Regions from separate parts of the Glutamicibacter sp. BS14 genome, predicted to be linked through region 3. Evidence: riboswitches for the same ligand, from Rfam matches in the RefSeq annotation. Region 3 holds a riboswitch; each other region holds the start of a gene.

Region 1 (9,902 bases), 1.2 Mb from region 3:
AGCTCAAGCCCGGCGGAACCATCGTGGAACCAACCAGCGGCAACACCGGTGTCGGCTTGGCCATGGTGGGCCAGCTCAAGGGCTACAACACCATCTTCGTCACCCCGGATAAGGTCGGCGAGGAAAAGCGCGACGTACTGCGCGCCTACGGTGCCAAGGTAGTAGTCACCCCAACCGCGGTGGCCCCGGATTCCCCTCAGTCCTACTACGGCGTATCGGACCGCCTGGTTACCGAGATCGACGGCGCCTACAAGCCCGACCAGTTCTCCAACCCGGCAGCACCTGACAGCCACTTCGAAACCACCGGACCGGAAATCTGGAACGACACCGACGGCAAGCTGACCCATGCGGTCATCAGCGCAGGAACCGGCGGCACCATCACCGGCACCGGACGCTACCTCAAGCAGGTTTCCGCCGGCCGCGCCTCGGGCCCGGTCAAGATCATTGCCGCTGACCCGGATGGCTCGGTCTACTCCGGTGGCACCGGACGCCCATACTTCGTCGAGGGCGTCGGTGAAGATATGTGGCCAGGGAACTACGACCCATCCGTGCCGGATGCCGTGGAACCAGTCACCGACGCTGAGGCTTTTGAAATGACCCGCCGGTTGGCCAAGGAAGAAGGCCTGCTGCTGGGCGGTTCTTCGGGCATGGCAGTGGTCGCCGCGCTGCGTGCAGCCAAGGACCTGGGCGAAGACGACATAGTTGTCGTGATCGCCCCGGATGGCGGCCGCGGCTACCTGGCCAAGATCTTCAACGACCAGTGGATGCTGGACCAGGGCTTCACCACCGATGAATACTCCGCCTTGGACTTCATCGGCGCGGCACTTGCCAAGCAGGGCACCACCACGGTGGCTTTGGATACAACCCTGGCCGAAGCGGCCAAGGCACTGCGCGAGCAGGGCGATGACGCACTGGTCGTGTCCACTTCGCCGCTGCCAGCGCGTATCGGCGAGATCCGCGGTGTCATTGGCGCGGGGGACATTACCGACGCACTGCTGGCTGGCGCAGAACCAACCAGTACGCTGGCAGACCTGGGCGACTTGGCCAAGCCATTCATCGGCACCGCAGACACCCCGGAACATGCACAGGAACTGCTCAAGAGCCACCCGGCCGTACTGCTGACCAAGGGCGGCGAAGTGATCGCCGCGGCTACCGCAGCCGATCTCTTGGCCTACTCCACCCGCTAGAGACAACACCTCAAAGGATTGATATCGATGACTGAAAACCATCAGGGAGCAAACACCCGCTTTGTCCATGCGGGCCAGGAATTCGAACCGGTCACCGGCGCGGTAGTTCCGCCGCTGCACTTCTCCTCGACCTACGCGCAGGACGGCATTGGCGGCCTGCGCAACGGCTACGAGTACGGCCGCGGCACCAACCCGACCCGCGACGCGCTGCAGGCGCAGCTGGCCGGCGCAGAATTCGGCACCCACGCCTTCTCCTTCAGCTCCGGCCTGGCCGCCGAGGACTCGCTGATCCGTGCGATCCTGCGTCCGGGCGATCACATTGTGCTGGGCAACGACGCCTACGGTGGAACCTTCCGCCTGATTGACCGTGTGCTGGGCGACTGGGGCATCGGCAACACCCCGGTGAACATGGCTGACGAAGCAGCCCTGGCTGCCGCTATCGAAAAGAACAAGGCCAAGCTCGTGTGGGTTGAAACCCCTTCGAACCCGATGATGACCATCACCGACATCGCCAAGGTCGCTGAAATCGCCCATGCTGCCGGCGCATTGCTGGTCGTGGACAACACCTTCGCCAGCCCATTCCTGCAGCAGCCGCTGACCCTGGGTGCTGACATCGTGGTCCACTCGACCACCAAGTACATCGGCGGCCACTCCGATGTGGTGGGCGGTGCGGTGATCGTCAAGGATGCGCAGCTGGCAGAAAAGATCGGCTTCATCCAGTTCGCTGTGGGCGCCGTCTCGGGCCCGATGGACGCCTTCTTGACCACCCGCGGCCTGAAGACCCTGGGCGTTCGCATGCGCGCCCACTCGGAGAACGCCGCACAGGTTGCCGGGTGGCTGCGTGAGCGCAGCGAAGTCGAGCGCGTGCTCTACCCGGGCTTCGAAGACCACCCGGGCCACGAGATTGCCAAGAAGCAGATGTCCGGCTTCGGCGGCATGGTGTCCGTCCAGTTCAAGGGCGGAGAATCAGCGGCCCGCAAGATTGCCGAGAGCACCAAGCTATTCACCCTGGCAGAATCCCTGGGCGGCATCGAATCGCTGATGAACTACCCGTCGGAGATGACCCACGCTTCAGTGAAGGGTACCGAGCTGGCGGTTCCGGTGAACCTGTTGCGCCTGTCCGTTGGCATCGAGGACCCTGCGGATTTGATTGAAGACCTGGATAAGGCCTTCGCCAACCTGTAAGAACCAAGCGCAAAGGACCTGGGTTCCGCTGCCCGCAAAGGGCAACGGAACCCAGGTCCTTGGTGCTTTGAACGAAGTTCCGGATCGGCTACCGGCGGCGCTTGGCCGGTTTGGGATCCACGATCTTGAAATACCTGTTGCTCGCTGGCATCCACATCAAGGCCACGCTGAACATGATGATGGCCGCCAACAGCGAATAGCGGCCGAATCGCAGCAACAGCGGCAGCGCGGTAATCAGGCCCAACCAGGACAGCTGGGCGCGCGCGGCCCGGTCCCCGGTGAATAAGCGGTAACCCAGCACACAGCAGGCAAGGCCGGCAGCGGCGAAAAAGATCATCAGCGCAATGGCTCCGAAATCCAGCGCGGAATCCTGGATATGCTCGTAAGCCAGGAAGCCTCCGAAGCCGAGAAAAAGCACTCCGGCTAGGAGCCATAGCATTTGGGCGATGAACAATCCGCCTGGGGTGGGCTCATCTGGACGTCGCGGAAAAAGTGGTTTCTTCACGTTCTCAACCCTACGTGCTTTGGTGCGGTGCCCGATCTCACACGCTCTCGACACTGACAATAGTGGCCTGTTCAAGCTAGCATTAAGTGTTCGCGAACATCAGGGTATCCCTCTCGCATCCAGCCCAATTTTTGAGGCCGGAGCCTTCTCGTGTTGTATTTTCCGCAAAGTGTGTGCGGGTCTTTATGTCATAGGGGAGCGCTTGATGAGCGTGACTTGTATCTGACTGTGCAGCCTATACGTCGTTTCTTTGGGGACGGCCAAGGCCTATCCCCTAACGAATGAGGTAATTCTTCGTGTCTTCTGACATGCCCGTAAACACCGACGACAACCAGACCCCGGAAGAGCCAACCGTGCTCTTCTCCGAACTTGGCCTGGATGCCCGCGTGCTTGCATCGCTTGCCGACCTTGGCTACGAAAAGCCATCGCCAATCCAGGCAGCGACCATTCCACTGCTTCTCGAAGGCCGCGACGTTGTCGGCCTGGCCCAGACCGGTACCGGCAAGACCGCTGCTTTCGCGCTTCCTGCCCTGTCCCGCATGGCAGAGCTGGCTGACACCAATGGTCCAGCCAAGACCCCGCAGATCCTGGTTCTGGCTCCAACCCGCGAGCTGGCCCTCCAGGTCGCCGAAGCCTTCACTTCCTACGCCAAGTACCTGCCGAACTTCACCGTTCTGCCAGTGTACGGCGGCTCGCCATACGGCCCGCAGCTCAACGGCTTGCGCCGTGGCGCCCAGGTAGTCGTTGGTACCCCAGGTCGCGTTATCGACCACATCAACAAGGGTTCCTTGGACCTGTCGAACCTGCAGTACGTTGTCCTTGATGAGGCCGACGAAATGCTGCGCATGGGCTTCGCCGAAGAGGTCGACAAGATCTTGGAAGCTACCCCGGAGGACAAGCAGGTTGCCCTGTTCTCGGCAACCATGCCACGCACCATCCGCCGCATCGCTTCGGAATACCTGCGCAACCCGCAGGAAGTTGCCGTGAAGTCCAAGCAGTCCACCGGCACCAACATCACCCAGCGCTACCTGCAGGTCATGGGCGCCCACAAGCTGGACGCCATGACCCGCATCCTGGAATCCGAGTCGTTCGAAGGCGTTATCACCTTCGTCCGCACCAAGATGGCTACCGAGGACCTGGCCGACAAGCTGAAGGCCCGCGGCTTCACCGCGGCTGCCATCAACGGCGACATCCCTCAGCAGCAGCGTGAGCGCACCGTGGAAAACCTGCGCTCGGGCAAGATCGATATCCTGGTTGCTACCGACGTGGCAGCTCGTGGCTTGGACGTTGAGCGTATTTCGCACGTTATCAACTTCGACATCCCGCATGACACCGAGTCCTACGTGCACCGCATTGGCCGTACCGGCCGTGCTGGCCGCTCGGGCGACGCGATCCTGTTCATGACCCCGCGCGAGAAGTACTTGCTGCGTGCCATCGAGAAGGCTACCCGCCAGCCGGTGACCCAGATGCAGCTGCCTTCGCTGGATTCGGTCAATGACCGTCGTATCCAGAAGTTCACCGATCGCATCGACAAGACCATCAGCGGCCAGGACCTGACCACCTTCCGCGAAATCGTGGAGAAGTTCGCTTCCGAGCACGAAGACCTGGACCAGCTGGAAATCGCAGCTGCACTGGCTCTGATGGCCCAGGGCGGCCGCCCGCTGCTGATGACCGAACCAGTCATGTCCCCTTCGAAGAAGGCACGCATGGATCGCCCAGAGCGCGGCGAGCGTAGCGAACGCGGTGACCGTGGCGATCGCGGTCCACGTGCCCGCAAGACCGCTGCCGAAGGCAACGCCATGTACCGTCTGGCCGTAGGCCGACGCAACCGCGTGCAGCCGGGCTCGATCGTTGGCGCACTGGCCAACGAGGGCGGCTTCGATTCTTCGGAAATCGGCGGCATCGAGATCCGTTCAGACCACACCCTGGTCGAGCTGCCAGCAGAGCTGAGCAAGGACCAGTGGCGTGCACTGTCCAAGACCCGCATCGGCGGCGAAGCCATCGAGCTCGAGCTCGACAATGGCCGCAGCCCGCGCCGTGACGACGAAGGCGACCGCGGTGGCTTCCGTGGCGGCCGTGGTGGTGGCTTCGGCGGCGGACGCAGTGGCGGCCGTGGCGGTTTCGGTGGCGGACGCGGCGGCGGACGTGGCGGCTTCGGCGGCGGCGGACGCGGCGGCAAGGATCGCTTCAGCGACTCGGGCCGCAGCGGTGGACGTCGCGACTACTAAGCCAGTCGCACGCAGCTGAACAGCATTGAATAACGCCCTTGGGGCAAGCCGAAAGCTTGCCCCAAGGGCGTTTTTCGTGCGCCGCAGGCTATTTACGGAGCAGGAGTTCCCACCGGGATCCCGTCCCCGAGATAGACCGTGCCGCCGCTTTCCAGGAACTGCTTGCTTTTCTGCGCCATCCCGGCCAATGCGGCTTGCGCCTCGGCCGAGCCGTACTCGTCGCGGATATCCTGGGAGATGCGCATGGAGCAGAACTTCGGCCCGCACATGGAGCAGAAGTGGGCGGTCTTGGCCGGCTCGGCCGGCAAGGTCTCATCATGGAATTCCTGTGCGGTGACCGGGTCAAGGGACAACGCGAACTGGTCATTCCAGCGGAATTCGAAGCGCGCCTTGCTCAGCGCATCATCCCGCGCTGTGGCACCCGGGTGGCCCTTGGCCAGATCGGCGGCGTGCGCAGCGATCTTGTAGGTGATCACCCCGGTCTTCACATCATCCCGGTTGGGCAGTCCCAGATGCTCCTTGGGGGTGACGTAGCAGAGCATCGCGGTCCCGTACCGTGCGATCTCCGTGGCGCCAATGGCGCTGGTGATGTGGTCGTAGCCCGGGGCGATGTCGGTGACCAGCGGGCCCAGGGTATAGAACGGCGCCCCGTCGCACAGCTGCTGCTGGCGTTCCACATTCTCGCGCACCAGATGGAACGGGATATGCCCCGGGCCTTCGACCATCACCTGCACATCGTACTTCCAGGCGCGCTTGGTCAGCTCGGCCAGGGTGTCCAGCTCGGCGAACTGGGCGGCGTCGTTCGCATCTGCGATGGAGCCCGGGCGCAGCCCGTCGCCCAGCGAGAAGGCCACGTCGTACTGCGCGAAGATCTCGCACAGCTGATCGAAGTGGGTGTAGAGGAAATTCTCCTGGTGGTGCGCCAAGCACCAGCCGGCCATGATGGACCCGCCACGCGAGACCATGCCGGTGACCCGGTTGGCGGTCAGCGGGATGTAGCGCAGCAGCACCCCGGCGTGGATGGTCATGTAGTCCACGCCCTGCTCGCACTGCTCAATGACGGTGTCGCGGAAGATCTCCCAGGTCAGTTCGTTGGCTTCGCCGTTGACCTTCTCCAACGCCTGGTAGATCGGCACGGTGCCGATGGGGACCGGGGAGTTGCGGATGATCCACTCGCGGGTGGTGTGGATGTCATCTCCGGTGGACAGGTCCATTACCGTGTCCGCGCCCCATTTGGCCGCCCACTGGAGCTTGGAGACTTCTTCTGCGATGGAGCTGGTCACCGCCGAGTTGCCGATATTCGCATTGATCTTGACCAGGAACGCCTTGCCGATGATCATCGGCTCGGATTCCGGGTGGTTGATGTTCGCCGGGATGATGGCTCGCCCGGCCGCGAGCTCGCTGCGCACCAGCTCGACATCGCATTCCTCGCGCAGGGCCACATAGCGCATTTCCGGGGTGATGATCCCGGCACGCGCATAGTGCATCTGCGTCACGCGGGCTCCGCCAACGGCCCGCAGTGGCGGGGCTGAGCGTCCGGCCCATTCCGCGCTGGCCGTGCCGCGGCGGACCGCTGAGCGTCCGTCGTCGTGCAGGTTGCGTTCGCGGCCTGCATAGGTTTCCACGTCCCCGCGTTCCAGGATCCACCGCTCGCGGAAGGGTTGCAGGCCTTGGGTGGGCTCGCTTCCCGGTCCGCTGGTGCGATATACCGCCAGCGGCTCGTTGGGCTGTCCATTGGGGGAGTCTGCCAATTGGATCTGCGTGACGGGAACAGAAATTCCCGCAGATTCACGGTAGGCAAGGGTGTGGGCAGGGTGCTGTTCAATTTGTTCCACTGGGGAAACTCACTTCCTTCGCCGGCATTACCCGGACAGGTTCAACGGTCGCGGACGGCGATAGCCCGATCTCAGCCCTTGCCAGGGCACCCGTGTGGTCGCGAACAACTTAGCACGCTTGCGAGGAGAAAACGCAAACCCAGTGGTCAGGGCCTGACATCAAGGAAGTGGGAAGGGCCGGCTGTGGCGGGCCAGGATGCTTTTCATTGGCCGGAGACTCTTGCCGGGGGCACCTGGAATCCGGGGCGCAAGACGCGGCCGATAGCCGGTGCTGCAGCTTGGGGTGCGCCTTGGGCCATGCTCGCAGTGGCTACACGGCATCTGCGGGATAAACGAAAAGAGAGGCAATCTGGAACCAGATTGCCTCTCTTATTTCGAGCCCCCTGCCGGAATCGATCCGGCGACCTCGTTCTTACCAAGAACGCGCTCTACCACTGAGCTAAGGGGGCAACAGGTAAATACTTTACACAGGTTTTTGAGGTTTGCAAAATCCGTCGGGAATTTGTTGCTGAGGTCACAATATTCCTACTCAAGACCGGAATGGGCGGCAAGGAGCTGTTGCCTTCCTGGCGGTTTCCAGCACCCCGGTTCACGGCCCGGGATCCAGCTGCCGGGCACCGGAGCCGTGCCTGGGCGCCTGGGTGGATCGGGTGTTGCCCAAGTGCCGCTCGGTCAGGGGTTCTGGAGTGGGAAAAGGTGTCAGCGTTCCGAAGTTCCAAGCGGGGTAATTCGATGCTTGGCCACCGGGGATGATCCGCGGGATTCTATCCTGCGCGTCATGGCAAATCCGCGATTGACCGCGAGGAGCACTCTCGTGAGCATCGTCACCAGGGCACTTTTTGTCCCACCCTTCGTCCCCGGGGTAGCGAGTAAGAGGATAAATAGTCATTGACTAGTGGTTTTACAGAATTCTCCTGGTCTTTTCCGGGGTGATCCGCCGATTTTTCTTTGCCGGGAAATCCGTGTAGAGTATTTACTCGTTGCCCCCTTAGCTCAGTGGTAGAGCGCGTTCTTGGTAAGAACGAGGTCGCCGGATCGATTCCGGCAGGGGGCTCTGAGTGAGAAGCATTCTTGGCTTCTACTGGATTGCTTCTCACTTGTGGCGGCGTAGCTCAGCTGGTTAGAGCGCACGACTCATAATCGTGAGGTCCCGGGATCGAGTCCCGGCGCCGCTACCAAATCAAAGATCCTCGGCCTCGGCCGAGGATCTTTTTTGGTTTCCGGCCCCGAAGCAGCATTGTCCTTCGAGGGCATGAACGGCTAGTGATCCAAGTCCTTCTCCTGGTTCCCGTCCTTGGCTTGCTGAGCCAGCGACAGCAGCCCCTGGATCGCTGTCGTATCGAAATCCGCCTCTTGGCTCGGTGCCTGATTGGCATCATGGCCGTGGACTTCGGTATGCAAGCGCTGCATCTGCATGTCGAGTTTCGTCGCCATGGCCGCCGCGTCGGCAAGCTCTTGCACTAGATGTTCTGGAACTTCGCCCTCGTACTTGTAGAAGATCTTATGTTCCAGGCTTGCCCAGAAATCCTGGGCAATGGTACGGATCTGCAGCTCCACCACGACATCGACCGGGCCATCGGATAAGTAGACCGGGATCTGCACGATCGCATGGACACTTTTATAGCCGTTGGGCTTCGGGTTCTTGATGTAGTCCTTGATTTGGAGGACCTTCAGGTCATTCTGCGAGGTTAGCGTGTTCAGAACCTTGTAGATGTCCTTGACGAAACTGCAGGTAATGCGCACGCCGGCAATGTCGCTGATGTTCTCGCGAATGGCCGGCAGGGACGGGGAGATGTTCCGGCGGGAGACCTTGCGCATGATGCTCTCCGGAGTTTTCACCCGGGAAGTGACGTGCTCAATTGGATTGTAATTGTGCAAATACAAGAACTCTTCACGCAAGATCGAGACCTTGGTCAGCACCTCGTCCACCGCAAACTGGTACTCCATCATGAAACGCTGGAAATCATGGCGGAAAGCCTGCGTCAATCGCTGCAGCTCGGCCGGCGAAGGGGCGGTCTCGGCAGCTGCGATGGCCACTGCACGAGTCTTGTCATCAAATGGGACAGAAATCCTGGATCACCTCAGCAGATTATGGCCCGGCCCGCGGTACGGTTCCGGTGCAGTTCCAGCCTAAGGGCTTCTCCTAGGAATTAGGCCAGAACGAATCGGGAATTCGTCCAGCAAACTTTCGGGCTGCAGGCGCCGGCCAACCTGCCTTGCAGGAGCTAGCCATGTCCGGTGAACTATCGTTGAAGAGGTAACTTCGAGGAAGGCATCGATGGAATTCGCCAGCGACCACCGGCAGCTCTGCCACGGCATCAGCTTCTCAGAGCATGAACGCGCCCCCATGCTCCGGCTTAGGCAAGCGGAAAAATGGAGCACCGAATACCTGGAAGCCAACCGTTCCCTAAGCTTGCGCATCGGCGAACTGAAATTCTGCCTGGGCTACATCACGATGAACAGCGATGGCTCTCGCAACACCTTGCCTTGCCCGAAGAACAAAGCGCTGCGTACCGGAACCCAGTGCGAACGCTGCCACCGGCTGGATCATTCGAAGTTCATGCATCATTTCCACAAGACCGGCGAAGCCCCGGAAGGCATGCGCAAGTACCTGGAGCAGCCGCACTTCTTGTATGTCGCAAGCTTCGCCCATGGGGCGACCAAAGTCGGTACCACCTCAACCCAGAGCAAATGGACTCGCTTGGCGCAGCAGGGAGCGGTCATTGCCCGCTATATTGCCCGCGCCGCTGATGGAGCCGCTATTCGAGTGCTCGAAGACCTTGTCACTGAACACGTGGGCCTGAGCCAGCAAGTCCGGCAGAAGTCCAAGATCAAGGGACTGGCCAGCTGGGAACTGGACTACGCCCAGCTGGACCAGATCAACTCCGAAGCGGCAAGCCGGGCCCGGTCCTTCCTTGGCGCCCAGCGGGGCTTGGAAACCTACGGCGTGCAGCTGCGCGAC
Region 2 (9,902 bases), 1.4 Mb from region 3:
TCAACTAGGTAGCGGGACTTCCGGTAATTGCCGGATTGATAAAGATCAATGGCTGAATCCGCAATAGCTTCCATGGCAATTCACGGGTTTGGACGCAGCCGCGAACTTTCTAATATTGCGTGGATCGGTTGTCGGTAGGGCCTTATTGTTCGGAATTCGTTGAATCCATCGGGATATAGTCAGCTTTTCGCAATTCGAGTGTGAAAGTCCAATGATTCAAGCTGGGAGCATGGGTCTTTGCCCTAGTCAGCGGAGAACCTTCATCGTAGGGTCGGATTGTCCCTACGTTGAAGGAGCAGCAATGCAGTCTGAGAACGTTTTAGGCAATATCGACTGGGCGTCGATGCTACAAAAGGTTGGCATCGCGCTAATCATCCTCATCATTACGTGGCTAGTTGCACGCATAGTTCGTTGGGCTGCCGCCAAACTGGTGAACAGGGTGAAGTTCCTGCAAAGGCAGGGCAATGACGGAGAACAAATAGGCCAATCCCTGGGCAAGGTCGCGGGGTTGATTGTCTGGCTCTTCGGCCTCGTGGCAATCCTGCAAGTCTTCGCTCTATCCGAAGTGCTATCGCCGGTGCAGGGCATGCTCGGCGGCGTCATGGCCTTCATCCCCAACCTCATCGGTGCGGGCTTCATCTTCTTCATTGGCTACGTCATCGCGAATATTGTTCGCCAGCTGCTGAGGACCGGTTTGGGAACTGTCGATTTTAGCGGACTGGTCCGCAAGGTCACCCCAGGCAACGAACCAGTAGATGAAGTTCAGTCTCGCGAATCCCAAGCGAAGATCGTTGACATCATTGCCAACATCGTCTTCGCCTTGATCCTGCTAGTCGTCGCAATATCAGCCCTACAGGTTCTGGGCATCGCGGCAATTTCGGTACCTGCTCAGCAGATGCTGCAGCTGGTCTTCACCGCAATCCCGCAGGTCGTCATGGCCTTGGTGCTCTTGGCCGTGGGTATCCTGATTGCCAAGTTCGTCGGGCAGCTACTTGAATCCTCCCTCCACGGCGTGGGTACCGACACTGTTGTTGCCCAGTGGGGCGTAGTTCCCGAGGGCAAGAGCGCTTCGGGAATCATCGCTGGCATCGTCAAGATTGCTATCGTGCTGTTCTTCGGTGTGATGGCGGCCCAGATGCTGAACTTCCCAGCGATCACCAATATCCTCAATGAGATCCTGGCCTTGGGCGGCAAGATCCTCTTCGGCGCAGCAATTATCGCCGCAGGTTTCGTCATCGCCAACGTCATTGGCCGCTTCTTGGGTGACACTACTGCTTCGAAGATCATCCGCTACACGGCAATTGCGCTGTTCGTGGCGATGGGCCTGAAGTACATGGGTATCGCCGATTCGATCATCAACATGGCCTTCGGCGCAATCGTCATTGGCGCAGCATTGGCAGCGGCTCTGGCCTTTGGCCTCGGCGGTCGTGATGCTGCGGCCCGCACGCTGAAAAAGATGGAGGCCCAACAGACCACCAATGGCCCGGACTCGACGCCACCGGCATCGAGCCCAGGCATCTAACCACGCATCACAAAACCTGAGGGACAGATAAGAAGTCGCGGAATCCAAGACCGGATTCCGCGACTTTTTTGATGCCCGCCAAGCTACTGCTGCGTGCCCCACGGCAAGGGCATGACCGCAGAGCCGCCATCGGTACGCAACCGTGCGTAGGTGTGCACATCGATGCGTTCTCCGGCAACCAGGAATTTGCCCCGTTCGACACCTTCGTGCAGGAAGGCGTTGCTTTCTGCCACATGCTTCGACCCGGGATTATTTGCCCGCAAGCCCAGCTCCAAGCGGTACAGTCCCAGCTCGTCGAACAGGTAATCCACTAAGGTTGCCACGGCGCGGGTGGCCAGCGACCGGCCCCGGTAATTCTGGTTCATCCAATACCAAATCCACGCGTTCCGATTGGCCGGGTCTACCGTACCGCACACCAGTCCCACCAGCCGATCCCGATATGCGACGGCCAACGCCTGCTGGCGTTCCCCGGCCTCCAGCAGTGCGCGCACATACGACTCAGCCTTTTGCGGGGAATCGGCGTCGCCTTGGCGCAACATGTCGGGGTTCGAGGAAAATGCCTCGTAGACCGCTTCGGCATCCGAAAGGCGCAGCCGGCGCACCGAGAATTCACCGTCGGCATGCACGGCTTCCTCCGGTCCTGCGGATGGCTGCGGATGAGCGGCGGCCGTGCCCTGGTGGAAGAGCAGCTGCCAGCGGCCCTGCTCATGGATCCACAGTGAACTGCGTTCGCTGGGGGAACCGGCGAGCAGCTTCCAGCGCAGCAGCACCAGCTGGTCTGAAAGCTGGAGAGCCACCGGGCTTTCGACTTTCAACGCCCCGGCATCCCGTGCCGGCTCCCGGGCCAGCTGGGCAATGATGGCCTCGCGATCATAGACTCGCCCGCTGGCTCCCACCTCGGCGAACCGAGGATGCAAGCGCCGCTGCAATTGCTCCTGGCTATGGCGTTGGCTGGATTCCAAGAGTTCTTGCTCCAACGAGATGATGGTGCTGGATAGCGCAGAACCTTGGGGAAGCACGATAGGGAAGTCATGGAATGCCATGTCAGCAAGTACATCACAGAAGATGACGGAACTGCGTTCAATGAAGTTCGACTTTATGAGCTGCATCATGCTTATAATCGCTGTAATCCGCGGGAGCCTGAATCGACCAGGCTGAGAGGGCACCGAGCCGACCGCTACACCTGATGCGGGTCATGCCGCCGTAGGAAGGAAGCGTGCCCTTGTGCATGTCAACATTGTTGGCGCCGGGATAATCGGCCTGGCCGTCGCGTTCGAGCTGGAATCACGCGCACACACCGTCACCCTCATCGATCCGGCACCCGGCCAAGGTGCAAGCTACGCGGCAGCAGGAATGCTGGCCCCGGCAGCTGAAACGGTCTGGGGCAATGGCCCGCTGCACCAGCTGCTTGCCGCCTCGAATGCCGCCTATCCGCAGTTCATCGAGCGCATCGAATCGGCCACCGGGCAACGCCCGGACTACTTGCAGAACTCCACGCTCGTTGTCGCCGCAGAGCCTGCGGACCGCGAAGCCCTGCACGAGCTGGCCGAACTGCAGATATCCCTCGGCCTGTCAGCGCAAAAGCTGCTGCCCAGCCAAGCCCGCAAGCTCGAACCAGCCTTGGCCGCCAATATTGCCGGCGCGGTCCTGTGCCAAGATGACCACCAGGTCGACCCTCGATCCATCGTCAAGATCCTGTTGGAGCATCTGCGTCCGCACCTGGTCGAGGAACGGGCGCAGGCACTGGTGACCGACGGGAAGCGGACCACCGCTGTGCGGACCGCATCGGGCCGAATCCTCGAAGCGGAGCAGACCATCGTGGCCACCGGTCTTGGCACCCTCGATGGCTTGAACGAACTTCCGCTGCGCCCGGTCTACGGGGACATCCTCCGGATCCAGGGACCAGCAGGCCCGCCGCTCATCACCCGCACCATCCGCGGCATCGTGCACCGGGAACAGGTGTATCTGGTGCCGAGAAGGGACGGCAGCCTCGTCCTTGGCGCCAGCGTCCGTGAAGACCGGCAACAAGCGGTGAACATTGGCGCGATGCACCTGCTGCTGGACAACGCGAGAAAGCTGGTCCCCGGCATCAGCGACTGCACGCTGAACGAGGCAACGGCCCGGGCACGTCCCGCCACGCCAGATGACCGGCCGCTGCTTGGACGCCTTGATCCAGGGCTGCTGCTCTGCACCGGGTACTCCCGGCACGGCGTGCTGCTGGCTCCGCTGGGCGCAACGCTCACTGCGGATCTCGCCCACGGCCACCAATCCCACCCCTTGCACCAGGCTGTGGATCCCCACCGCTTTGCCAACGCAACCTAGACCGCTCACCGAACGGAGCAGCAACCATGACAAGCATCGGCATCAATTTCAATTCACGGCAACTGAACCTGGACGAAGGAACCACCCTTCGCGAATTCATCAGCACGCAAATCGGCAAGGAACTGGACGCCAACTCGGTGGCCGCTGACGGCAGCAAGCTCGGAGTTGCCGCCGCCGTCAATGGCGCTGTCGTTCCACGCAGCGCCTGGAATAGCTACCTGCTGGCCGAAGGGCACAGCATTGAACTCGTTACCGCGGCCCAGGGAGGCTAGGCATGGAAACGCGCAACATCACCGAGCTGGACATCCACAGCGACCCATTCCAAATCGCCGGACGCACCTTGTCCTCGCGCTTGATCCTCGGCACCGGGGGAGCGAGTTCGCTGACCACCCTGGAAAGCGCCCTGCGGGCCTCCGGAACGGAACTGACCACCGTGGCCATCCGCCACTTTTCGGCGGCCGGCGCAGGCAACGTGTATGAACTGCTGCAGCGCAACAACGTGATTGCGCTGCCCAACACTGCTGGATGCTTCACCGCCCGCGATGCGATCCTCACCGCGCACCTGGCCCGTGAAGCTCTGGAAACCAATTGGATCAAGCTCGAAGTAATTGCCGATGAGCACACGCTGCTGCCGGACCCGCTGGAACTGCATGCGGCCACCGAGCAACTAGTGGCCGACGGGTTCCAGGTCTTCGCCTACACCAATGATGATCCGGCACTTGCCCAACGCCTGCAAGACGCCGGGGTTGCGGCAATCATGCCGGCCGGAGCGCCGATCGGCTCGGGCCTGGGGATCCTGAATCCGCACAATATTTCCACCATCGCCTCCCGCGCGCAGGTACCGGTGATCCTTGACGCCGGGGTGGGCACCGCCTCGGATGCGGCCCTGGCCATGGAGCTCGGCTGCGACGCGGTGCTGCTGGCCAGTGCGGTGACCCGGGCGCACAACGCGCCGCTCATGGCCAGGGCCATGAAGGATGCTGTGCGTGCCGGGCGCGCCGCGCGGCTCGCTGGCCGGATCCCGCGCCGCGATACCGCACTGGCCTCATCGCCGGCCGAAGGCATGATGCAAACCCTGGTCGGTGACTTCTCGTGAGCCGGGAAGCCCTGGTCGCACCCGGCGCGGAGCTGGAACCGGAAGAGCTGGCGCGCTACTCCCGGCACTTGTCCCTGCCCGGGGTGGGAGAAGAAGGGCAACGCCGCATCGCCAACGCCAAGGTGCTGGTTATCGGAGCCGGGGGCCTGGGCAGTCCCATTGCCAGCTACCTGGTCGCTGCGGGAATCGGCACCCTCGGGGTCATCGACGATGACACCGTCGAGCTGTCCAATCTGCAACGACAAACCATGCACCGGCAACAGGATGCAGGGCGCTTGAAAGTGGATTCGGTGCGGCGGATGGCCCACGAGCAGAACCGGAACGTCCAGATCATCACCGTGGATGAAAAGCTGGATGAATCCAACGCCGTGGCACTTTTCAGTGAATATGACTTGGTCATCGACGGCAGCGACAACTTTGCCACGCGGTACCTGTCCAATGATGCCGCGGAAATCACCGGCACCCCGCTGGTGTGGGGAACCCTCTTCCAGTTCTCCGGGCAGGTGTCCGTCTTCGATCCGCGCACCGGCCCGATGCTGCGTGATCTTTTTCCGGAAATCCCCGACGCGGACTCCGTGCCCAGCTGCGCCGAAGGAGGAGTCTTCGGCGCACTGTGCGGCGTTATCGGTTCGGTGATGTGCGCCGAAGCCCTGAAGCTCATTACCGGAATCGGGACCACCCTGAGCGGCAAGCTCTGGCTCTATGATGCGCTGGAAGCCACTGTGCGGACCCTCGAATTCGCCAGGGATCCGCAACGTGAGCCGGTGACCGGGCTGGGGGAGTACCAGCCGGTTTCCTGCGCTGCCGAAGGGCATGTCCCGGAGCTCACGGTTCAGCAGCTAGCGGAGCTGGAAACGGAAGAACCGGTATTGCTGGTGGATGTGCGCGAATCCTGGGAACGCGACATCATAGCGATCCCGCACAGCCAGCACCTTCCGCTCGCGCAGCTCAAAGAACGGGGACTGGGAAAGCTCGCGCACAGCGCTTCGGCGGTCGTATTCGTGTGCAAAACCGGTGCCCGTTCGCAGCAGGCAGCGCGGATCACCATGTCCGGTCGGGATGCAGGCATTGCCGTCTACAGCCTCAGCGGCGGAACCGTGGAATGGGCCAGGCAAGTGCGGGGCCAGCAGGTGGCCTACTAGGGCTCAGGCGCATCTTTGGCGCGCAATTCACCGGTGGGAAGTGGAGGCGCTCTGGCATACTGGCGCTATGACGTTGGGAAAGACGCTGGAGATCCGTGAATTGGAAAGCCAGGACGAACAGCAGGCAATCGACGCCCACCACTTGATGCTTCGCGAAGACTTCGAGTTCTTGCCGACTTGGTCTGCAGCCGAGGACTGGGAGGACTATATCTACCGGATGAAGGCAGGGCGCCGAGGCGAGCACATTCCAGAAGGCTGGGTTCGCTCGGCGCTGTTCGCCGCCTTTGACGAGGGGGACCTGGTGGGCCGGGTTTCCGTCAGATATGAAATCAACGAGAGCCTTTTTCAGGTCGGCGGACATATCGGCTATGGTGTAGTTCCCGAGTATCGTCGCCGTGGTGTGGCACAGGAACTGTGCAAATTCGGGTTGCAGGAACTTCGCGAATCAGGAATTGAACATGCGCTGGTTACCTGTGATTCCGATAACATCGGTTCAAAATCCACCATAGAAAAATGCGGCGGCTTGCTAGACGCTGAACTCCCGGAAATTGAAGTCAACTTTGGGCCTAGCAAGCTGCGTTTTTGGATGCCAACGCGGTTAATCCGCTGAATTCTTTGCGACAGATACATGAAATTCCTGTATGTTCTGACACAGATCAACAGACTATGAGTCTCGAGCGCGTAAACTGGATTGTTGGGTCGACTTTGGCCCCGACTCCACAGACCCAAATTTTCGAGCGGAAGTGAGCCTTCACGCATGTCAGCAAACACCATTACTCGCGATGAACTTCGCAATGTAGCCATCGTTGCGCACGTTGACCACGGCAAGACCACCCTCGTCAACGCCATGCTCCAGCAGACTGGCGCATTCGACAGCCATGGTGAAACCGAAGATCGCGTGATGGACTCAGGTGAGCTGGAACGCGAGAAGGGCATCACCATTCTTGCTAAGAACACCACCGTGTTCTACAACGGCCCAGCAGCCGAGGGCAAGAAGATGACCATCAACGTCATTGACACCCCAGGCCACGCCGACTTCGGTGGCGAGGTGGAACGCGGCCTGTCCATGGTTGACGGCGTGGTTCTGCTCGTTGACGCATCCGAGGGCCCGCTCCCGCAGACCCGCTTCGTGCTGCGCAAGGCATTGAGCGCCAACCTGCCAGTGATCATCGTGGTCAACAAGACCGACCGTCCCGACTCCCGCATCGATGGCGTCATCTCCGACTCCATGGACCTGCTGCTGGGCTTGGCTTCGGACTTGGCTGACGAAGCTCCGGATCTGGATCTGGACGCAATCTTGAACGTTCCTGTCGTCTTCGCCTCGGGCAAGGCCGGCTACGCTTCGATGAACCAGCCTGGCGATGGCACCCTGCCGGACAACGAAGATCTTGAGCCACTGTTCGAGACCATCATCAAGCACGTTCCTGCACCGACCTACACCGAAGGTGAAGTCCTGCAGGCCCACGTCACCAACCTTGACGCTTCGCCATTCCTTGGCCGCCTGGCGCTGCTGCGCATGATCAACGGCACCTTGCGCAAGGGCCAGCAGGTTAACTGGGCCCGCCAGGATGGCACCATGAAGCAGGTCAAGATCACCGAACTGCTGGCCACCCAGGGCCTGACCCGCGTTCCAGCTGACGAAGCTGGTCCAGGCGAGATCGTTGCAGTTGCCGGTATCGAAGACATCATGATCGGCGAGACCCTCACCGACCTTGAGAACCCTAAGCCGCTGCCACTGATCACCGTTGATCCACCTGCGATCTCGATGACCATCGGTATCAACACCTCGCCACTGGCTGGCAAGGTCAAGGGCGCCAAGGTCACCGCACGACAGGTCAAGGATCGCCTGGACAAGGAACTGATCGGCAACGTTTCGCTGAACATCCTGCCTACCGAGCGTCCAGATGCTTGGGAAGTCCAGGGCCGTGGCGAATTGGCACTGGCCATCCTCGTTGAGCAGATGCGCCGTGAAGGCTTCGAGCTGACCGTTGGCAAGCCACAGGTTGTTACCAAGATGGTTGACGGCAAGGTTCACGAGCCAATGGAACGCATGACCATCGACGTACCTGAAGAGTACCTGGGTGCTATCACCCAGCTGATGGCATCGCGCAAGGGCCGCATGACCGACATGGCTAACCACGGCACCGGCTGGGTTCGCATGGAATTCATGGTTCCAGCACGTGGCCTGATCGGCTTCCGTACCCGCTTCATGACCGAAACCCGCGGCGCCGGCATTGCTGCTTCGCTGGCTGAAGGCTACGAGCCATGGGCAGGCCCAATCGAATACCGCATCAACGGTTCGATCGTTGCCGACCGTTCAGGCGTTGTGACTCCATTCGCGATGATCAACCTGCAGGAGCGCATGAACTTCTTCGTGAAGCCAACCGAAGAGGTTTACGAGGGCATGATCGTCGGCGAGAACTCCCGCGCCGACGACATGGACGTGAACATCACCAAGGAAAAGAAGCTCACCAACATGCGTGCTGCTTCCTCGGACTCGTTCGAGAACCTGACCCCACCACGTAACTTGACCTTGGAAGAGTCGCTCGAATTCGCTCGCGAAGACGAGTGCGTTGAGGTTACCCCGGAAGCCATCCGCATCCGCAAGGTTCTGCTGAACGCCAACGACCGTGCCAAGGCTACCCGTGCACGCGCTCGCTCCTAATAAGCGCAAATCCCTCGGCAGCAACTTCTCCGCGCTCTGGCGCGGTGTTGTTGCCGCCGTGGCAGCAGGATTATTCGGGACCGCAATCCACGCCTCCATCAGCTATGTCGGAAACGACATCCCGCTGGTTTGGGGTGTGGGTCTGGCCTGGCTCCTGCTCGGGGTTCTGGTGTACTGGGCTGCGGTTTCTTCATCGAAGCTGTGGGCCGGTGCGCTGGGGTTCATCGGTTGCTATGTGACCGTTGGCCTGATTTCCTATGTGGGCGATGACCAGCTGATCTTGGGCATGGAGTACTACAAGTACCTGCCCGGGCCAACGCTGGCCTCGGCCTTGTGGATGTATGGAATGGTTATTCCATCGGTGATTGCCCTGCTGTGCTCCTTGCGAGTGCTGCGCAAGCAACAACGCCAGAACTGAAAACAGAAGGAGCTCTTCCCAACGGGAAGAGCTCCTTCTGTGTTTAATTAGGCGAAAAGCAGGCTACTGGTCTTTGCGCGCATTGCCGGTGATATCCAGGTGGTGGGCCAAGAACAACGAGGTGGCAACGCCATCTGGATCCGGATCTCGCATCGCGTAGTCCTCGATCACAGCGCGCAGCCGGCTCATGAGATCCTTCTGGCTTTCTTCATTGAGCTTCAGGCCCAAGCGGATTACCTGTATCTCCTGGGGATCAAGTCCCTCGATTTCCTGCAGGAAGGTGTCCACCAGCATGGGGGCCGCGTCGGGAATGCGCGTGCCCCAGGACTGCTTGGTGCTGCGGTAGGGCACTTCTTTGGCGCCACGGTTGCCTCGGCGCGATTCTTCTGCCGCGAGGTAACCGTTGCTGACCAGGGTTCGCACGTGATGCAAGGAGGTGGCGGGATTCAAATCGAGAATGTCCGCAATTTCCTTGTTCGTTCGTGACTCATGCAGGCACAAGCGCAAGATGCGAAGCCTCAGCGGGGAGCTGAGGGCTCGTGCTCGCGATTGGACAAGTTTATCGGAGGGCATGGAAACAGCATACGCGAAAAGCGCTGAGTGATTGGCAGTTTCAAATCACATGTCGTCCCAAGCGGTATGGGTGTGCCCGCGGCAGCAACCCATGGAAGCAGGAAAATTGCGCGGCTTGCAGGCTGCTACTCGGCGCGAGGGGCACGGGGCCTGCGGCGCGCCGG
Region 3 (9,902 bases):
GCATGGATTGCTCCTCCGCCCATGCGATGGCCTCCCTCGTGGCCAATCGCGAGAAGTACGACATCGCGACCGGCAACGATGCCGATGCTGACCGCCACGGCATTGTCACCCCGGATGCCGGCCTGATGAATCCGAACCATTTCCTGGCCGTGGCCATCGACTACCTGCTCACCCACCGTCCGCAGTGGCCGGCTGATGCCCAGATCGGCAAGACCCTGGTCTCCTCGGTGCTCATCGACAAGGTGGTGGCTTCCCACGGCCGGACCCTGCGCGAGGTACCGGTGGGCTTCAAGTACTTCGTTGAACCGCTGGCTTCCGGCAGGGTCGCTTTTTGCGGCGAGGAATCGGCCGGCGCGAGCTTCTTGGACTTCTCCGGCAAGGCGTTCAGCACCGACAAGGACGGCCTGATGCTGGCCCTGCTGGCCAGCGAGATCCGCGCAGTAACCGGCAAGAGCCCCAGCCAGCTGCATGCCGAACTGGTAGAGCGCCACGGCCCCAGCTTCTACGACCGCTTTGACGCGCCCGCAAATCGCGAGCAGAAGGCCGTACTGGGCAAGCTGGACCCATCGATGGTCACCGCTACCGAACTGGCATCGGATCCGATTACCGCCAAGGCCACGCAAGCGGCCGGCTTCCCCATTGGCGGCTTGAAGGTTTCCAGCGAGCACGCATGGTTTGCCGCGCGCCCATCGGGCACAGAAGACATCTACAAGATCTATGCAGAATCAACAAAATCACCCGAGCATCTGCAGCAGGTGCTGGCTGAAGCTCGGGTGATTGTTGATGCTGCGCTGGCTGGCTAGTTCAGCTTTGCAGTCCATGGGTCGATGGCCACGGCTGGCTGCTTGCGGGTGGCCAGCCAGTGGCCCAGCCACAGCAGCAGGAAGATTGGCAGGCCAATGTAGCTGGAAGCCATCTGCAGCAGGTTTCCATCCACGATCGCCTGGTAGTTCTGGCCTGCGATCACCACGATCAGGATCACGAAAGCCAGAATCGGGCCCAGCGGGAATAGCGGCGCCTTGTACGGCAGGTTCGCGAGATCCTGTCCGCTAGCAATGTATGCCTTGCGGAACTTGTAGTGGCACACCGCGATACCCACCCAGGCAATGAAGCCGGAGAGGCCCGAAACGTTCAGCAGCCAGGTATATGCCGAGCCTTGGCCGATGATGGCGGTCAGGAAGCCGAAAAGGCCTACCGAGGCGGTTAGCAGCATTGCCGGCATGGGCACGCCGCGCTTGTTCAAGCGGGCGAAAATCTTTGGCGCCTTGCCGTCCAACGCCATCGAATAAAGCATGCGTGCAGAGGCATATAGCCCGGAATTGCCTGCGGAGAGGATGGCCGAGAGGATCACCGCATTCATCAGGGCCGCGGCGAATGCTACGCCCGCACGCTCGAAGACCAGGGTGAATGGCGAGGTGGTGATATCCGATGCCTCCGAAGACAGCAGCGATGGATCCATATACGGGATCAGCATGCCAATGACGAAGATCGCGCCGATGTAGAAGAGCATGATGCGCCAGAAGATCGCCTTGATGGCGCGTGGGATATCGCGCTGGGGGTTCTCGGCTTCGCCGGCGGCCACGCCGATCAGTTCGGTTCCTTGGAAGGAGAAGCCGGCAATCATGAAGACCGAGACGATGGACAGCCAGCCGCCAACAAATGGCGCTTCGCCATCGGTCCAATTGCTGAAGCCCGGGGTGGAATCACCCAGGATGCCGAAGATCATCGCGACACCGCAGATCAAGAAGACCACCACGGTGATGACCTTGATCGCGGCCAACCAGTATTCGCCCTCGCCAAAGGCCTTGGCGGACAGCGCGTTCAAGCCGGTGAGCAGCACCAGGAAGATGGCCGCCCAGATCCACCCCGGGGCATCAGGGAACCAGTAGGACATGATGATGCCGGCGGCTACCAGCTCGGCAGCCACGGTGATGGCCCAGTTGAACCAGTAGTTCCAGCCGATTGCGAAGCCGAAGTGGCGGTTCACGAAGACCGTTGCGTAGGTCTGGAAGGAACCAGCGACCGGAAGGCGGGCGCTCATTTCTCCCAACGACTGCATCAGGAGCAGCACCATCATGCCGATCAGCGCGTAGGCCACCAGCGAACCGCCTGGGCCAGCTTGGGCAATGGTGCCGCCGGACGCGACGAATAGTCCGGTACCAATCGAGCCGCCAATGGCAATCATCTGCATATGGCGAGCTTTGAGGCCACGCTTCAGACCGTCCTGGGACGGTGCGGGCTCAGTCATGCGTTACATCTCCTGATGCTTGAAAATTTCCAACCTATCCATCCAAGCACCCTGACAAGCCATAACGCTATGAACCGCGCTACAGTAAGCGATCAATAATCTTTCGCTTAGCCCATGAATACGGAGGATATATTGCGCTCAAGGTGTCAACTACGGTCGTTTTGTTGAGTTCTGAGCGCATCTGCGAAAGCCGTTCGAATCCATGTTTGCCGTGGTAAGCCCCCATTCCACTCGGTCCGACGCCACCAAAAGGCAGGGTTGGAACGATCATCTGGGCCAACGGAGCATTGTGCACTATGGAGCCGGCTCGCACCCGATCAGAGAAAATCGACTGCAGGCGCGGACTTTCGCTCATCAGGTAAGCGGCCAGCGGTGATGGCCGCCGGGCAATGAATTCGAGGGCTTCCTCGAAGGTTTCCACCTCGATCACCGGCAGGATAGGACCGAAAATCTCTTCGGTCATCAAACTTCCCTCGAGGTCCACATTGCGCATGATGCTCGGAGCGATGCGCAAGGTATCCTCGTCGTATTCGCCGCCGAAAACCACCTCGCCCTGCTCGAACATCGACAACAGCCGGTCAAAGTGCTTGCGGCTGACGATGCGGCCAAAGTCCGGATGGGTCAGCGGCTCCTTGCCGTAGAAGCTGGTGATGGCCTGGCCCAGGCGCTTGATGAGCTCAGACGAGTCGCCCACGCTCAATACGTAATCCGGGGCCACGCAGGTCTGGCCGGCATTCATGAATTTGGCGTAGGCCAAGCGCTTTGCGGAAGCCAACGAATCGTTTTCCACCACGGCCGGCGACTTTCCGCCCAGTTCCAAGGTGGTTGGTGTCAGATGCTTCGCAGCCGCTGCAGCCACGATCTTGGCCACGCGTTCACCGCCGGTGTAGAAAATATGATCCCAGCGGGCGCCGAGCAACTCCGTGGAGGTATCCACCCCGCCTTCAACTACCGCGTAGACACGTTCGTCGAGGTAGACCGGGAGGAACTTGGCCAAGGCGCCTGAGGTCGCAGGAGCCAGTTCCGATGGCTTGATCACCGCCGCGTTGCCGGCAGCAATGGCCGCGACCAGCGGTGCGAGCACCAGCTGAACCGGGTAGTTCCAGGCGCCGATAATCAGCACGACCCCCAGCGGGCGCGGCTCAACCTTGGCAATGGCTGGTTGCAAAGCCAGCGGTACCTTGACGCTGGTGGAATCCATCCATTCAACGAGGTGGCGCTGGGCGAAATCTATTTCTGCCCGCACCACGTCGATTTCGGAGAATTTGGCTTCGGTGGCACTCTTGCCCAAGTCCTCGGCCAGGGCCTGGACGAAGTCTTCCAGATGCTCTTCGAGCATCTTCTCCAGGGCCTTGAGCTGCTGCAGGCGGAAGCGTCGCGGATGCGTGATCCGCGTGTCCGCAGAACGCCGCAAATGGCTCAGCACTGTTGCTATGCGCGATGGATGCTCGTCCACCGGAGGTGCGGAATCACCGACCGGTTCGGGCAACGGAGTGGAAGTAAACAGACCCATGATTTGAGCGTACGTCACTGGGACTATTTTTCATCGTTTAATTCGCCGGAGGATTCAATATGTATCAAATAGTTGATACATTGATTTCCATGAACCAGTTCTCGGCGAGCGCCATATCCATCGCTTTCGTTGCCGCAATCATCTGCGTTTGGTTGCGTTCGGTGGCGCACAGGCGTGGAACACCAGCTATCGACCGGGCCCGATCCCACTCGTTCTGGTGCGCATTGATCGCATTCTTTGCTTCAACCTCATGGGATTTGTCCGAGACCTGGCGCGTTTCAATGACCGAACCCAATTCAGGTTCGGCTCTCGCTGAAGCACTCACTCCGGGGATCTGGGTTCTTCTGGTTTACCTCATCGGCTTGTTCACTTGGCCCAAGGAACTCCAGCCAGTGCGCACCGCTTCATTAGAGGCCCGCAGCCTGACAACTCCATTTCCCAAGGCCCTAGGGGCTTTCGTTGGGCTTTTGCTGCTGATCGCGGTCGGCTCCCTGTGGCCGGCGTCCAAAGTCGAAGGGCTCGTTGGCGTTCCGGCCTCGGAATTCACGACCTTTGATTTTGACGGCATCTATTCATACGCGTCGGAGGGTCCGTATGATGGGCGGTTGCCGGGCACACAGATGCTCCCGGTATTCATCGTGGCCCTGGCAGGGATCATCGTGGCCGCGGCTGTGATTACCGTAGTTATCCTGAAAAGACCTGCCTTGGCCGGCATCTCGGCCGAAGACAACCAAGCGTTGCGCACGGTCTGGCTCAACCGCTTGATGCGCAATATCGGCATCGTCTTGCTGGCCTTCACCGTGTCGGTGGTCAATTACTCGCAGGCTAATTCGCCGGATGGACAGTACGAGTTCGTTAGCTATGGCGCCCTTGCGGTCGCCCTCACGTTGCTCTTCTGGGGACCGCGCTCTACATTCTCAGCTCAATCCACCACCAGGGAACGGACCGCCTTCTCGCGTTTGCGTGATCAACTATTCACCTTGCAATACGTAACTGCAGCACTCACCTTGCTCAGCGTTGCAATCGGCTGGTCATTCTTGCCACTGGATGACGAGCTCCAGATGCCTACCAATGAGCGAACTACGTGGATCTTAATGATCTTTGCCGGTGCGGCTTTGAGCTATGCCGTTCTCAATGCGCTTTATCTCAGCTACGTCAGCACGGTGGCCCGGCAGGCGTCTGCAGCACCCAAGTACCACGCGCCCCTGCCCTTGTGGTCCTACATCGCCGCTGGCTTGCTGTTTGCCACCAGCACCTATTTTCTGCTCGATCCGCCGCTGGACTATTTGTGGGGCTTCGTGCCTCCAGGCAAGACAATGGTTGCAGGCTTGATCCTGCTGTTGCTGGCAACCCATCTTGGATTCGTCTGGTTCTCCCGCCGGGCAATTATTCCCTGGGCTGTCTCGTCGGCCGAAGAAATCTGGTACCGCAAGGTCCTGGAACTGCGTTCAATGCGTGTTAACACCAGTGCAGTGGTAGCCATGCTGCTCATTGGCTACGGATTCCCGGCCGGGCTGGGACTCTTTGCATTGCTCATCTTCGTTGTCCCAGCAGTCATTTTCCTAGAGCGCCCCGGTAGCGCCTTCGTGCGGGAACATCAGCCGGCAGCTACTTCATGAGCACGCAGATCAGTGTTGACCTCCAAGCAGCTACCCCGCCCTATGAGCAGATCCGCTCGCAGATTGCTTCACTGATCTCCTTGGGAGATCTGCCCTCGGGGAGCAAGCTGCCTACTGTGCGTGCGCTGGCCACGGACCTCGGCGTCGCTGCCGGTACAGTGGCGCGCGCCTACAAGGAGCTGGAAGCCGAAGAGCTGATCACCTCCCGGCGCCGTGCCGGCACAGTGGTCAACGAGCGGCCGCAGCCGGTGGATACCAGTGAAGATCTCCTGGCCGCCGTGGATCACCTCTGGGCGTTGGCGGTCGCGCAGAAGGTGGATGCGGCCACGCTCAAGGCCTTGGTGGCGCGGCGCGAGCGTAAGTAACTTGTCCTCGGAACCGGTTGTGCGTACGCTCTATGGCAGTGACACGGGGTGTCGGATCAACCGACTGAGATAAGACCCGTAGAACCTGATCTAGTTCACGCTAGCGGAGGGATGTCGCATGGCTTTGCATGCAGTTGCCCAAAAATACCGGCAACAATCACCTTTGGTTTTTTGCCTGACCAATACCGTCGTATCCAATTTCACCGCCAATGTCTTGCTGGCATCCGGGGCTTCCCCGGCCATGACGGATCTGCCCGGAGAGGCCGGCCCATTCGCGCAGGCAGCTTCAGCCGTATTGGTGAATTTGGGAACTCCAAGCACTGAACAGCTGACCGCCATGGAAGAAGCTGTGCAGTCGGCGAGCGCTGCAGGCACCCCCTGGGTCCTGGATCCAGTGGCAGTGGGAGCGCTTCCGGTGCGCACGGAGTTTGCCCGGCGCATTGTCCGGCAACGCCCGACCCTGATTCGCGGCAACGCCTCGGAAATCCTGGCCCTGGCCGGCCGGCAATCTGCTTCGCGCGGTGTCGATGCCTTGGATGAGGTTTCTGCCGCCTTGGCGGCGGGACGCGAACTGGCCACGGAACACGACTGCGTAGTGGCCATTTCCGGCCAGGCTGACGCCATCATCGACGCCACGCGTACCGTCTTGGTGCATACCAACGGAATTGGCTTGACCCGGATGACAGGTGGCGGCTGCGCCTTGGGCGCGGTCTGCGCCGGGATGGTTGCGGTCCACGATGACCCGTTCGAGGCCACCATCGCAGCCCACGGTTTCTATGGCCTGGCCGCGGAAAAGGCCCTGGCTGGCAGCTCCGGTCCGGGCAGCTTCGCAGTTGCCTTCCTTGATGCGCTGTCGGCTGCCGATCCCGGGGAACTGAAGACTTTGAAGTACGAGGAATTGAACCATGCATAATTACGGCGCTTATCTAGTAGCCAACACTGACAGCTGCACCCCACGCAGCACCCTGGAAGTTATCGAGGGCGCCGTCGCCGGAGGGATCGGGTGGATCCAGCTGCGCGCCAAGGATGAAAGCGCCCGGGAATTCTTCGAGCTGGCCTGCGCGGCTGCCAAGCTCACCGAGGGCAAAGCCCAGTTGCTGATCAATGACCGCATTGACGTCTACCTCGCGGCACGGGCTGCTGGCGCAGCAGTGAACGGCATCCATATCGGGCAAAAAGATGTGCCGGTACAGTTGGCTCGCCAGATCATCGGCGAGGGCATCATCGGCTTGAGTGCTTCCAGCGATGAGCAATTGGCCCAGGCGAACAAGGACGCCTCGGTGATCGACTACCTCGGTGTAGGAGCCATCCGCGCCACTCCGACGAAAAAAGACCATCCTGCTCCCCTGGGGCTGGACGGCTTTGCGCGAGCCGCTGCCTTGGCCAAGCTGCCCTGCGTAGCGATCGGCGCAATTACCCAAGACGATGCCGCCGCGATCCGCGCCGGCGGCGGCGCAGGCCTGGCCGTGGTCCGCGCCATCTGCAACGCCGAAGATCCGCAACTTGCCAGCGCGCAGCTGGTCGCAGCCTGGGAGGCCTCGAAATGAACATCCTATCCATCGCAGGCTCCGATCCTTCCGGCGGCGCCGGAATCCAAGCGGATCTGAAGGCCATTGCCGCCAACGGCGGCTACGGAATGTGCGTGATCACCGCTTTGACTGCGCAAAACACCCATGGGGTATCCGGAGTTCAGGCGATCAGCGGCGATTTCGTCCTCGCGCAGCTCGAAGCCGTGAGTACAGATATCCGCATCGATGCGATCAAGATCGGGATGCTGGCCAACGCCGAGGTGATCCGCGCAGTCACCAGCTGGCTGGAAACTGTTGACGCCCCCGTCGTGCTGGACCCGGTCATGGTGGCGACCAGCGGGGATCGCCTGCTCGACGACGAATCGGCCCTTGATTCACTGCTGGATCGCGCCACGGTGATTACCCCGAACCTGCTGGAGCTGGCCAGCTTGCTGCGCGAGCCTGTGGCCCCTTCCTGGGACGAAGCCCTGCTTCAGGCCCAGCGGCTGGCTGCCAAGCACGGCACGCTGGTGCTGGCCAAGGGCGGGCACCTGGCCGGGGCGGATTGCCCCGATGCCCTGGTGTCGGCGGGCGGGGTGCAGCTGGAGCTGCACGGACCGCGCCATGCCACCAGGAACACCCACGGCACCGGCTGCACCCTTTCCAGCACTCTGGCTACCCGCTTCGCTGCCACTGGAGATTGGATCGCCGCGTTGGAGCAGTCCAAGTCCTACCTCTCCAAGGCCATCGCAGCGGCCGACCAATTGCAGGTGGGCAGCGGCCACGGCCCGGTCAACCACTTCATCGACTTCTTCGGCACGGCAGATCCCATGGGCGACTGGTGGCAGAAGATCCAGCCGATCCGCGAGGAAATCGACCAGCTGGATTTCATCACCCGGCTATCCGAGGGCACCTTGGACCGGGATGACTTCCACTACTACATCGCCCAGGATGCGCTGTATCTGCTGCGTTACGCCAAGGTGCTTTCGCTGGCCAGCTCGATGGCGCCGGATCTCGGTGCCCAGCGTTTCTGGTCGCGTGGCGCCAACGGCATCCTCGATGGCGAGCTGCAGCTGCACGGCAGCTACCTGGATGAGTTCGCTGATACGCCCAGCGCCACCACGCTGAACTACACCAACCACCTGGCCGCCAGCCAGGAGAGCTATGGGGAGCTGATTGCCGCGATCCTGCCTTGCTACTGGCTGTACCAGGACATCGGCAAGCGGCTGGCGGCAGCCAACCATGCCGAGCATCCTTATCGGCAATGGCTGGAAACCTATGCATCCGAGGAATTCGATTCCGCCACCGAGCAGGCCATCGAAATGGTCCGCCAGGCGTTCGAGCAGGCAGATCCGCAGCTGCGGGCCCGCATGGAGGCCGCTTTCATCCGCTCCGCGGAACATGAGCGCTCTTTCTTCGCGCAGGCGCACGAGAACCGAGTAGACTTCTCTACGGCCTAAAACCCGCAGGGCCCGGGAAGAGGAATCATGAGTTGGAGCATTCACGGCAACGGCAGGACCATCACCCCAGGTGAGGTAGTTGCCCCGGATGAGCGGCTGCATTGGCCGCAGACCGTTTCCATCGGAGCCCAGCACATCCTGGCGATGTTCGGCGCCAGCATCCTGGTGCCAACCATCACCGGCTTCCCGGTCACCACGACCTTGCTGTTCACCGGCCTGGCCACCGTCATCTTCTTGCTGATGACCAGGAACAAGGTGCCCAGCTACCTCGGCTCGTCCTTTGCGATGATTGCCCCGGTCCTCTCGACCACCCAGTCGCACAGCATGTCCGGCGCGCTGGGCGGCATCGTGATGACCGGGGCCTTGCTGTTCGTTGTCGGGCTGATCGTGCAGAAGACCGGCACCGGCTGGATCCACGCCCTGATGCCGCCGGTGGTCATGGGCACCATCGTGGCGCTCATCGGCCTGAATTTGGCCAGCGCAACGCTGGTTCCCATGACCGAGTTCCCGCTGACCACTTTCCTCACGGTGATCTTTACCGTGGTCGCGACCGTTGCGTTCAAGGGCCTGCTGGGCCGGCTGTCGATCCTCATGGGACTTCTTTGCGGCTACCTTGTTGCACTGGCCCAGGGGCAGGTGAGTTTCAAGGCGGTTGCTGCCGCGGAGTGGATCGGACTGCCAGAATTCCACACCCCGACCTTCCACTTCGACACTGCGCTGATGTTCCTGCCTGCGGTGTTCGTGCTGATCGCCGAGAACATCGGCCATGTGCGCACCGTGGGCGTGATGACCAATCGCGACCTGTCGAAGTTCAACGGCCGTGCGCTGATGGCCGATGGCGCTGCCAGCGTGCTCGCCGGTTTCGGCGGCGGTTCGGCCACGACCACCTATGCCGAGAACATCGGCGTGATGGCCGCTTCGCGCGTGTACTCGACCGCGGCCTATTGGATCGCTGCGATTGTGGCCGTGGCCCTGGCCTTCCTGCCGAAGTTCGGCGCATTGATCGGCACCATTCCAGAAGGCGTGATCGGCGGCTTGGGCATCGTGCTCTACGGCATGATCGGCATCGTCGGCGCGCGCCTGTGGATCGAGGCGAAGGTGGATTTCGGCAACCCGATCAACTTGATGACCGCCGGCACCGGCCTGATTATCGCCATTGCGGTGACCAAGGAAATCGCTTTCGGCCAGC

Evidence for each region. Region 3 has a riboswitch for thiamine pyrophosphate ahead of thiM (hydroxyethylthiazole kinase). Riboswitches for the same ligand answer to the same signal wherever they lie in the genome.
Region 1: linked by a shared signal. The riboswitch ahead of thiC (phosphomethylpyrimidine synthase ThiC) and the one ahead of thiM (hydroxyethylthiazole kinase) in region 3 are both predicted to bind thiamine pyrophosphate.
Region 2: linked by a shared signal. The riboswitch ahead of thiO (glycine oxidase ThiO) and the one ahead of thiM (hydroxyethylthiazole kinase) in region 3 are both predicted to bind thiamine pyrophosphate.

What each region holds. Positions count from the first base shown of each region.
Region 1 is NZ_CM167801.1:1,676,153-1,686,054, forward strand. Features, by position in the region: gene AC1Z36_RS07915 (pyridoxal-phosphate dependent enzyme) at 1-1,187, shown strand, start outside; gene AC1Z36_RS07920 (cystathionine gamma-synthase) at 1,215-2,372, shown strand; gene AC1Z36_RS07925 (hypothetical protein) at 2,461-2,877, opposite strand; gene AC1Z36_RS07930 (DEAD/DEAH box helicase) at 3,186-5,105, shown strand; gene thiC (phosphomethylpyrimidine synthase ThiC) at 5,198-6,940, opposite strand; TPP riboswitch at 6,937-7,044, opposite strand; tRNA gene AC1Z36_RS07940 (tRNA-Thr) at 7,318-7,389, opposite strand; tRNA gene AC1Z36_RS07945 (tRNA-Thr) at 7,923-7,994, shown strand; tRNA gene AC1Z36_RS07950 (tRNA-Met) at 8,042-8,118, shown strand; gene AC1Z36_RS07955 (GTP pyrophosphokinase) at 8,201-8,977, opposite strand; gene AC1Z36_RS07960 (DUF2797 domain-containing protein) at 9,219-9,902, shown strand, end outside.
Region 2 is NZ_CM167801.1:1,862,682-1,872,583, forward strand. Features, by position in the region: gene AC1Z36_RS08875 (OsmC family protein) at 1-8, shown strand, start outside; gene AC1Z36_RS08880 (mechanosensitive ion channel) at 302-1,522, shown strand; gene AC1Z36_RS08885 (GNAT family N-acetyltransferase) at 1,606-2,565, opposite strand; TPP riboswitch at 2,645-2,749, shown strand; gene thiO (glycine oxidase ThiO) at 2,747-3,844, shown strand; gene thiS (sulfur carrier protein ThiS) at 3,871-4,116, shown strand; gene AC1Z36_RS08900 (thiazole synthase) at 4,119-4,940, shown strand; gene moeB (molybdopterin-synthase adenylyltransferase MoeB) at 4,937-6,082, shown strand; gene AC1Z36_RS08910 (GNAT family N-acetyltransferase) at 6,150-6,692, shown strand; gene typA (translational GTPase TypA) at 6,840-8,747, shown strand; gene AC1Z36_RS08920 (hypothetical protein) at 8,728-9,165, shown strand; gene AC1Z36_RS08925 (helix-turn-helix domain-containing protein) at 9,229-9,738, opposite strand; gene AC1Z36_RS08930 (putative acetyltransferase) at 9,864-9,902, opposite strand, start outside.
Region 3 is NZ_CM167801.1:484,081-493,982, forward strand. Features, by position in the region: gene pgm (phosphoglucomutase (alpha-D-glucose-1,6-bisphosphate-dependent)) at 1-803, shown strand, start outside; gene AC1Z36_RS02335 (amino acid permease) at 800-2,248, opposite strand; gene AC1Z36_RS02340 (aldehyde dehydrogenase family protein) at 2,328-3,761, opposite strand; gene AC1Z36_RS02345 (hypothetical protein) at 3,851-5,380, shown strand; gene AC1Z36_RS02350 (GntR family transcriptional regulator) at 5,377-5,745, shown strand; TPP riboswitch at 5,780-5,874, shown strand; gene thiM (hydroxyethylthiazole kinase) at 5,864-6,658, shown strand; gene thiE (thiamine phosphate synthase) at 6,651-7,292, shown strand; gene thiD (bifunctional hydroxymethylpyrimidine kinase/phosphomethylpyrimidine kinase) at 7,289-8,713, shown strand; gene AC1Z36_RS02370 (uracil-xanthine permease family protein) at 8,741-9,902, shown strand, end outside.